DNA from 2 places in the Paenibacillus sp. CCS19 genome. Region 1 is predicted to be linked to the other one. Evidence: predicted binding sites of a transcription regulator. Region 1 holds the regulator's gene; the other holds the start of a gene.
What was found. Region 1 encodes Rex, which represses fermentation and respiration genes when NADH is low (regulators of the CRP and FNR family bind a similar motif). Its sites were predicted from a motif close to TTGTGAAATATTTCACAA; they were not measured.
Positions count from the first base shown of each region.

Region 1 (5,210 bases):
ATGGCTTGCGCGACATCAAACAAAACCGTCGACCACAGCTTGTCCAATTCATCGCTGCTCACGGCGCCTGTAACATCAAGCTTCAGCTCGCGTCCCTTCAATACGGAAGCGCCATCGGTCAGCAATTGATCATATACGGTACGCAAATTCGCGCCTTCATCCAGCGTAAGCGAAACGTTAGCAGCACCGTTATTGAAACTCGATGTCGATTCCACGACATCAGGCAGCTTGCTTATCGCCTTCTCAAGCGGTCCTTTGACCGCGAATTGATCATACGTATACCAGCCACCGAACAACAAGCCGACACCGACTGCAACCGACACGAGTGCAGGAATCAATCGAATTCGCATCGTATGACCTCCTATATAAGTAAATTTATCATCGATCAACTCATCCTAAAGTCTCGCAATCTATATCAATCAATGATTCGTTTGCCTCATTTGCTATACGATGAGTATATCACAACTGATATACGAATGAGCGGTGTAATAAAAGGAAACGCCGCCAGATGAGAACCTGGCGGCGTCATTACCATTCGTATTCGATCGACCGTAACTACTGCGTTAATTGCTTGGCTGGCAGCTTCAATGTCTTGATAAACGTTCCGTTCTCGAAGTTGTAGAAGTCATATTCATACTTCTGCTGTCCGCCTTCGCTGCGGCTGTAGAAAGCTTCCCATACATACTGGCCTTCTACAATGCCCGGCTTAATATGCTTAATGTCAGCGTCCGGCTTGGTCTGCAGCAGCGAATTGCGAATTTGCTGCTTGCTGACGGCATTCGACGCGGGAATCGTCTCGGTTCCGTTGTCGCGAAGCCATACATACAGCTCTTGTCCGTCCGCTGTCTTACCTTCGACGACCCATACCGTCTCATCCCATACGTACTTCTCCGTGCTATCCACTTCGGACAAAGCGGCTGCCTCAATCGCTTGCTGCTTCGCCTGCGCCTCAGCCGACCAAATGCCTTTGAAAATCGTATTGTACCACATGCCTAGCCCTGCAATGACCGCAAGCAGCAGGACGAGCGAAAGCGCCGTCCACCGCTTCGGATTCATGAAAGGAGCACGTTTCTTTCTCGTAGCGCGCATGGATTACAGCAGCCTTTCGAATGCGGCTTGTGCTTCTCGATAGATGCGCTCTTCATCCAGCGTCAAGCATTCGCCCTTGCGGACGGTTTGCTTGCCATCGATCCAGACATGCACAACATCGCTGCCTGAACCGGAATAAACGAGGTGCGAGATAATGTCCGTCAGCGGGAAGAAATGCGGCTTATTCAGATCAAGCGCGATAATGTCCGCTTTCTTGCCCGCTTCCAGGCTGCCGATCGAAGATTCCTGCCAGATTGCGCGTGCGCCATAGATCGTGCCGAGCTTCAGCGCTTCGATTGCTGGTACAGCGGTAGGATCGCCGGAGACGCCTTTATGAATGAGGCCCGCAAGACGAATCTCATCGAACGTGCTCAGGTTATTGTTGCTTGCAGCGCCGTCCGTGCCAAGCGAAACGGTTACGCCTGCGCGCAGAAGATCCGGCACGCGTGCAACACCGCTTGCTAACTTCAAGTTGCTTGCCGCATTATGCGAGATCGCAACGCCGCGTTCTGCCAGCAGCGCGATTTCTTCATCGTTGAGATGCACCGCATGCGCAAGCAGCGTCGGGCGACCGAACACACCAAGCTTATCGAGATGTTCAACGGGTCTAGCGCCATAGTCGCGCACATTCTGTTCCACTTCTGCCGCCGTCTCCGACATATGCGTATGAATCGGAACGTTCAGCTCGTGCGATGCTTGAACGAAGCGCTCGATGAACGCAGGTCCGCATGTATATGGAGCATGAGGCGACAGCATCGTCGCAATTCGGCCGTCGGCCTTGCCGTTCCAATCACGTGCGAAGTTGTAAGCCTCGTTGAATTTCGCGTCAAGCTCTTCAGGCGAACCGAAGCCGATAACGCCGCGTGCGAGAACGCCGCGAAGGCCCGATTGCTCTACAACGCCAGCAATGATGTGCGTACGGTCGTACATATCAACGAAAGCCGTCGTCCCCGTCTTGAGCATCTCCAACTGCGCAAGCGCCGAGCCCCAATGCGCGGAGTTATCGTCAAACTTCGCTTCGAGCGGCCAGATTTTATCCTGCAGCCATGTTTGCAGCACCATATCGTCAGCAAATCCGCGCAGCAGCGTCATCGGCGTGTGGCCGTGCGTATTGATCAAACCGGGCATAAAGACAAGTCCTTCGCCGCCTACAATCTCCGTTCCTTCGGAAACTTGCGGTTCCTGCTCCCCTATGTATGCGATGCGATCATCGATGACATGCAGGAATCCGCGAACTATCGGCTGTGCATCGTTCATTGTGACGAACAAGCCGTTCTTAATCAGCCATTCACTCATCGCGCTCTAACCTCTCTTTTTCAATGTAATAAGCCAAGCTCAACAGCTCCGTCGTAAAATTCGCATGATGAATGCGAACGTCTTCTGGCACTTTCAGAATGGCAGGTGCGAAGTTCAGGATCCCGTCAATGCCGGAGGCAACCAACTCGTTGGCTACATTCTGAGCTTCGCTTGCCGGTACGGTTATGATGCCGATCCGGATATGCTGATCTTGAATCACCTGCCGCAGCGCATCCATGGGCTGGACGGTAAGTCCGTTAATCTTCGTGCCGATCTTGGTGGGGCTCGCATCGAATACAGCCGTAATCTGGACGTTATCCTTCAAGTACGTATTATAATTGCACAGCGCATGTCCAAGATTACCTGCACCGATCAGCGCCGCATAATGCGTTGTATCAAGGTTCAGAATTTGACGGATCTTCTCGATCAAATAATTGACGTCATAGCCGATCCCCTTGCGCCCGAACTCGCCAAAATAAGCAAGATCTTTCCGAATTTGCGCCGGATTTAAATCCAGCTTCTGGCCAAGCTCCTGCGAGGAAACGGTCTGCACCTCGCGGATGCTCAGCTCATTCAGCACCTGCAAATAGATCGGAAGCCGTCTGACGACCGCCTCCGATATTTTCAACTGCTGCTTCATGACTGCACCCCTTCCTGCTCGGTGCCCAGCCACTCGCGCATTCGCGGAACAATCTGCTCCGTGTGCATATGCTCGATTTTTGGTCCGGGTAACGAGTACAGAAAATATTTGCCGTAGTACGTTTCCAATACACGCGTATCATAGATGAGTACAATGCCGCGGTCCTTCGCAGAACGTACGAGTCGTCCGAACCCTTGCTTGAATCGGATGACAGCCTGCGGGATCGACAGCTTCATGAATGGATTCTGCTTCTGTGCCAGCAGCAGCTCCGACTTCGCCTCCACAAGCGGGTGGTTAGGCGGTTGGAACGGAAGCCTCACGATCGCAAGACAGGTCAGTGCATCCCCCGGGATGTCGACGCCTTCCCAGAAGCTGCTCGTACCGAGCAGAACGGAGGCGCTCTGCTGCCGGAATCTGCGTGTCAGCTTGCTTCGGTTGCTGCTGTCGACCCCTTGCCCGAGCACTTGAATCTGATGCTGCTCCAGCGCTTCCTTGAGCGGGTCATACACTTGACGGAGCATTCGGTAGGATGTGAATAACACCAGCATTCTGCCGCCCAATAGAACAGCTGAATCGGTAAGCGACTTCACCAGCAAGCTTACAAAGTTCTGATCACTGCCAGCGCCCTTGAGCTGCGGGAAATTTCGCGGGATGATGACAAGCGCCTGCTCACGGTAATTGAATGGAGACGGCAGTTGAACGGTTGTCAGCTTGCCAGCTTCTTCGAGACCATCTAAGCCCAGCTGCTCGCTTGCATATTGGAACGACTTCTGCACCGACAAAGTCGCTGACGTTAGAATGACGCTTTTCTTCGCTTCGAAGAGATGCGTCCTCAGCTGCTCGCTGACATCAGCGGGCACTGCGTTCAATTGCAGCGATTTGGACTTGAATTGCGCGGTCGCTTCCATCCAGTATACCGTATCTCGCTTATCTGCGCGAACGAACACCCGCATATCGTCACGAATCCGTGCCAAGTCCTTGACCGCGCCGTTCAAGTCGGTAACGAGATTGACAATGGGCGTATCGTCGATTTTGTCCTTAATATCATTGAGCGTTTTCTCGAGCGTACGAACGGCCTTATTCAGGTCTGCGTAAATATTGTTCTCCGTATCCGTAATCGTCGACCATCCCGTAGGATGTTCATTCGGACGAATGCGGAATACCGACTGACCATTTTCGGTCTGCGCTGCGGGCGCTCCGCCGGTCGCCCCCATCAGCGTATACATGTGCTCGAACATTTTGTCCCAATCTTCACGTATGCCGGTGAATGATTTGCTCAGTTCATCTAGCGTCTCAATCCATGCGGGTACGCCAGACTCCGATTCGCCGTGCAGCAGCGCAATCAATTGGCTGAGAAGACCGCCTCCCCGGCTGTCCTTCACTAAGCGGTTAAACGGATGCACCAATGAAAAATATGATAATTGCAATCCCAGGTGCTTGCTCGCCACTTCCTCCAAATGATGCGCCTCGTCAACGACAAGATGTTCATAGCCCGGCAGCAGCCGATGCTCTGCTTGAATATCTGTAAAGACAAGCGAATGGTTCGTAATGACGACATCCGCAATGTTCGCTTCATGTTTCGCTCGGTGGTAGAAGCAGCGTCTGAACCAAGGGCAAGCCCGGTTGAGACAAGAATCCGCATCGCTCGCAACGGTTTCCCAGAACTCCGCGCCTTTATTGCCGAAGTTCATCTCCTCCTGATCTCCTGTACCCGTTTCCCCGAGCCAAATAATCATCTGCGCAGCAGTCATCAGATCTTCATTCGGAGATACGTACTCGCGCATCCGAAGTTTCGTATCGAATTTGCGCAGACAGATGTAGTTGCCGCGCCCCTTGAAGATGGCTGCCCGGAACGGGAATGGCGCTACTTCATGCAGCAATGGAATGTCGCGCTGCCGCAGCTGCTCCTGCAGGTTGATCGTATGCGTACTGACGACGATCTTCTTATTTTCCTTCACACCGTAAAATAACGAAGGCAGCAAATACCCGAGCGATTTGCCCGTACCTGTACCCGCTTCAATGAGCAGATGGCGTTCATTATCAAGCGCTTGATGCACTTCGTCGAACATAATCGATTGTGCTTCACGTTCCTCATAGTCCGGCATCATCGCGCGGAAGCGGTCACGAACACCATCCATATACTGCGTGAACGTCATTTGGCTAATGGCTTCTTCATCCATGTCTT
Region 1 covers NZ_BTCK01000064.1:5,950-11,159, reverse strand. The annotation lists gene SBI19_RS27270 (hypothetical protein) at 1-350, opposite strand, end outside; gene SBI19_RS27265 (cell wall elongation regulator TseB-like domain-containing protein) at 556-1,089, opposite strand; gene SBI19_RS27260 (amidohydrolase) at 1,093-2,385, opposite strand; gene SBI19_RS27255 (redox-sensing transcriptional repressor Rex) at 2,378-3,025, opposite strand; gene dinG (ATP-dependent DNA helicase DinG) at 3,022-5,210, opposite strand, start outside.

Region 2 (5,210 bases), on a different contig from region 1:
CGCGGCAAGGCTGGCGGTTACGTCATCATGATGCCGAAGGAAGATCGCATGCTTGTCACGAAGCAGGAGCTGCTTGATAAAGTAACGGGTCTGCTCGGCGGCCGCGTCGCAGAAGAAATCTTCATCGGCGAGATCGGCACCGGCGCATACAGCGACTTCAAACAAGCAACGAGCATCGTGCGCAGCATGATCATGGAATACGGCATGAGCGATAAGCTCGGCCCGATGCAGTTCGGCAGCAGCCAAGGTCAAGTGTTCCTCGGACGCGATATTGGCCACGAGCAGAACTACTCGGATACGATCGCTTATCAAATCGACCAAGAGATGCAGTACTTCATTAACGAGTGCTACGATCGTGCGAAGAAGCTGCTTACCGAGAAGTCGAAGGAAATGCATCTCATCGCGCAGACGCTGCTTAGCGAAGAGACGCTCGAGCTGGATCAGATCAAACGTCTGATCGAGACGGGCTCGCTGACTGGCGAACTGCCTGAGGGAGAAACGACGGCTTCTACGGAAGAATTCCGTTCCGACGTGAAGGTCGATACGATCGGCGGCGTGAAGGTCCGCATTCAGACGAAGGATTCCGAAGAATCCTCGACGCCTGTCAGCGACACGACCGACAAAGCCGGCGACGACGATCGAGGCACGGGCTCAGACCCGGATAAGAACGAATAGTCATCAACCCAAGCTGCTGTCCTTAACAGGACAGCAGCTTTTTTGTATTCAAAAAACTAGTTCACGTAATTATTACAGGTACCTTGCTGGGTACTGTGGTAATTAAAGGGGCGCCCCAGAAACCGCTCGAACAAAAGTTGTGCCCCATCGGAGCACGTGACTCGAAGCAGGCAGTTACATGTGCGCGCCTCTTTCCATCACACGTTCTTTATTCTCTGGTCGCGAGGTGGTAAGGCTCGGGCAACACGCTCGAACAAAAGTTGTGCCCCAACGGGGCACACGACTCTCAGCACGGAGCTAGGTTACACGCCCACACTTAACACATTCGCCTCATCCCGGGGTCCCGGGGTTGGAAACCCCGGGGGTCCTCCCTAGCAGGGAGGATTTAGGTGGGTAGAAAATTCCAGGTGGTTAGAGATCGTGAGCATAAATCCTTATTCAGGAATTAGCGGCTGCGTGGTAAACTTATCCTCATGACATAAGTAGGACATGGGGGAGTTATGGCATGGTTAAGGGTTACCGCTTAAGGTCTATTGCACTAGGCGTTATTGCAGCAGTTATCGTTGTAGTGGCCGTACCGGCTGGAAGCGCCTATGCGCTTAATGTATGGGGCATCTACAAGGAAGCTCAGCAGCTGGACGCGAAGGGCAAATATGGAGAGGCTATTGCAAAGTATCAGATTGCTGCTGCGGAGTTCGTAAAGCAGGGCGAGTATGGCAACGCTACGAACATGTACCGCAATATTGGTGCGGATTATTCGTACCTTGGCAAATATGATGAAGCAGTCGCTAACTGGGATAAAGAAGCGCTGTATGCCGACAAGGCTGGACAGACGCAGGTGAGCATTGCGGCGAAGCGGAAGGCGGATGCGCTGCGCAGCCGAGCGCAGCTGTTCGTCGAGACGAACGCGGGCGCCTTCGGCAATGCGAATACGCATGGCGAGATTTTCGAGCCGAAGAATGGGGCGCTGCTGGGTGCATATGCCGAGCTGGATCCTGCTGTACATAATGCGGCCACAGGCAGGCCGTTCTATACGGAAGGTTTCGAGCAGCTGACAGGCAAGAAGCATGCTGCATACCTGCTGTATTTTAATTATGGCAAGCCGTTGTCTGTGCTTAAGAGTCATATCGAACATGCGAAAGCGGCGGGAACAGCGATCCAGATCGGATTACAGCCAATGAAGGGGCTCGATGAGGTTCAGGATGACGAGTATCTGCGCCAGTTCGCACAGGATCTTGCGGATGCGGGCATTCCGGTGTTCCTCCGATTCGCGAACGAGATGAACGGCGACTGGGTGCCGTGGCATGACGAGCCGAAGAAATATAAGGAGAAGTTCCGTCTCGTAGCCAATGTGATTCATAAGATCGCACCAGACAATGTTGCGATGGTATGGGCGCCTGACCGGGTACCGGAGTACACGATCAACGATTATTATCCAGGCGATGCCTATGTGGATTGGGTAGGCGTCAGTTTGTATACGATTTTCACTCCGACGCTTGATCCACTGAAGAAGGGCGAAGACCGTGCCAGCCACATTGAGAAGTTCGACTATATTTATAAGCAGTATGCACAGCGTAAACCCGTTTTCATCTCTGAAGGCGGCGTGTCGTATATGTATCCTGAGAAGCTGCAGGATAAGACGCTCTGGGCTAACTATCAGATGAAGCAGTTCTATGCATCGCTGCCGCTGCTTTATCCGAAGGTCAAAGGGGTGTTCTGGTTCGACAGCAACCATGACAGTTCCAATCGGGTCAAATATTACATGCTGTCCGCCAACGATAAGCTGCTCAGCGCCTATAAGAAGTCGATTGCCAGTCCGTTCTATTTGAGCAATGTTGGCGAAGAGTCGCCAATCGCTTACCGGTCTATCAACGGCTCAACGCTAAATGCAGCTCCGCAGAAAGTTTCCGCTTATGTGAAGGCATGGACGCCGATGCTAAGCAAGGTGACGTACGAGATTGGCGGCAAAGTAGTCGCGACGGCGAATGATGTGCCATGGGCAGCGTCGATCGATTTCAAGCCATATAAGGGCAAGAAGATCGAGATCGTCGTGAAGGCATACGATACGAAGGGCAAGCTCGCTACGACGCAGAAGACCAACGTTACGGTCAAATAGAAGGAAGACGCCGCTGCTTCGATTCGAGGCGGCGGCGTCTATTTGTATACAAACGATTTGGTTGAAAAGTTGGACGCTCTTGCTATGATCTAGTAATTGACAGCGTTCGCCGCAATGTGTACATTTAATGTTAACTATAAACATTCATCTTTTGTTCACACTATAAATTAAGCGGCGGCAAAGTATGTGCACGAATTCACATAGTCCATCATATTTATGAATAAAAGACCGCGCGAAGAGGAGAGACCTACCGATGGAAGCATTGGCATTGGAACGGAAAGCAGAGCAGAACCGCGAGCTGCGCGAACGACTCATGCAGTTGAAGAAAGAGCGTAACGCTATTATTCTTGCGCACTACTATCAACGGGATGAAATTCAAGAGGTAGCGGATTTCCGCGGCGACTCGTTCCTGCTTGCTCAGAAGGCTGCAGCTACGGACGCGGATGTTATCGTGTTCTGCGGCGTGCATTTTATGGGCGAGAGCGCTAAGATTCTTGCACCGAACAAGACAGTCCTTATTCCGGATGAACGTGCAGGCTGCCCGATGGCGGACATGGTTAACGTGGATGGTCTTCGCAAGCTGAAGGCACAGCACCCGAATGCTACGGTAGTAACGTACATTAACTCTTCGGCAGAGATTAAGGCAGAGACGGACATTTGCTGCACGTCGTCCAATGCGCTGAAGGTCATCAACTCGGTTGAGTCCGACGAGATTATTTGGGTACCGGATAAGAACCTCGGACACTATGTCCAGCAGCATACGGACAAGAAGATGATCATCTGGGAAGGCTACTGCAACACGCACGATATGCTGACGGTTAAAGATGTAGAAGAGATGAAAGCGAAGTACCCGAATGCGCAATTCGTCGTTCACCCTGAGTGCCGTCCAGAGGTAGTTGCGCTTGGCGACTTTGTCGGCAGCACGACCGGCATCCTGGAATACTGCAAGAACTCCGACTGCCAAGAGTTCATCGTCGGTACGGAGGACGGTACGGGTTATCAGCTGCGGGTCGACAGCCCGAACAAGACGTTCCATTTTGCAACGAAGTACTTGGTATGCCCGAACATGAAGGTCAACAACTTGAAGAAGCTTGTCAAATGCCTGGAGACGATGCAGCCGCAAGTTTATGTGCCGCCTGCAGTCGCTGATAAGGCTCGGCAATCGCTCGAGCGTATGCTGCAAGTGAAATAGTGATCGCACCCTAGTGACCTGGAGGCATCTGTCCTTATGATCCCTAATTATCTAATTGATGTACGACTGGATGAACTGCCGGTTGTAGATAAAGATGTAATCGTTATTGGGGCCGGCATCGCCGGTCTTTTTACCGCTATTAAAGCCAGCGAGCTGGGCTCGGTGCTCATGATTACGAAGAAGTCGCTGATGGACAGCAATACGCGTTACGCACAAGGGGGAATCGCCGCGGTTATTTCCGAGGATGATTCCCCGGCTTACCATCGCGAAGACACACTCATTGCAGGAGCGGGACTCTGTGACCGCGATGCAGTCGAGGCGCTCGTTCATGAAGGGCCAGACGGCGTGAACGACCTGATTCGGATGGGCACGCAGTTCGACCGGGAAAACGGCGAATTCGCTCTGACGAAGGAAGGCGCGCATAGTCAGCGGCGCATTCTGCATGCCAATGGCGATGCAACAGGCTATGAAATCGTACGCGCGCTGTCGGAGAAAGCAATTGCAATGGACGGCATCGACGTGTGGGACGACCACTTTGTCATCGATCTTGTAACGCAAGATGGCGAGTGCTGCGGCGCAATTGTACAGAAGCCGGACGGCAGCCGTTTATTCGTACGCGGCAAAGCGACCATTCTATGCTCCGGCGGCACTGGCCAGCTGTATCGGTATACGACCAACCCTGACGTGGCAACTGGCGACGGTGTAGCGATGGCTTACCGCGCAGGTGCTTACATAAGAGATATGGAATTTCTCCAATTCCACCCGACGTCGCTGTGCTATCCAGGCGCACCTCGCTTCTTGATTTCGGAGGCGGTTCGCGGCGAAGGTGCTTACCTGCGCAATATTAAGGGTGAGCGGTTCATGGATCGCTATCATGAACAGCTGGAGCTTGCACCGCGTGACGTTGTCGCGCGCGCGATCGTAAGCGAGATGGAAGAGACGAAATCCACATTCGTTTATTTGGACATTACACATGAGTCGGAAGAGATGGTGAAGCATCGTTTTCCGACGATTTACGAATACTGCTTACAATACGGTTTGGATTTGACAACGGACTGGATTCCGGTTGCGCCGGCGATGCACTATACGATGGGCGGCGTGAAGACGGATCTCAATGGCGAGACGAACATTAAACGACTGTTCGCTTGCGGCGAAGTTTCATCGACAGGCGTGCATGGCGCGAACCGACTGGCGAGCAATTCGTTGTCTGAAGCGATTGTATTCGGC
Region 2 covers NZ_BTCK01000068.1:5,688-10,897, forward strand. The annotation lists gene ftsH (ATP-dependent zinc metalloprotease FtsH) at 1-675, shown strand, start outside; gene SBI19_RS27720 (glycoside hydrolase family 26 protein) at 1,181-2,791, shown strand; gene nadA (quinolinate synthase NadA) at 3,045-3,983, shown strand; gene nadB (L-aspartate oxidase) at 4,020-5,210, shown strand, end outside.
Region 2: the regulator Rex is predicted to act here: its motif matches at 2,976-2,993, upstream of nadA (quinolinate synthase NadA).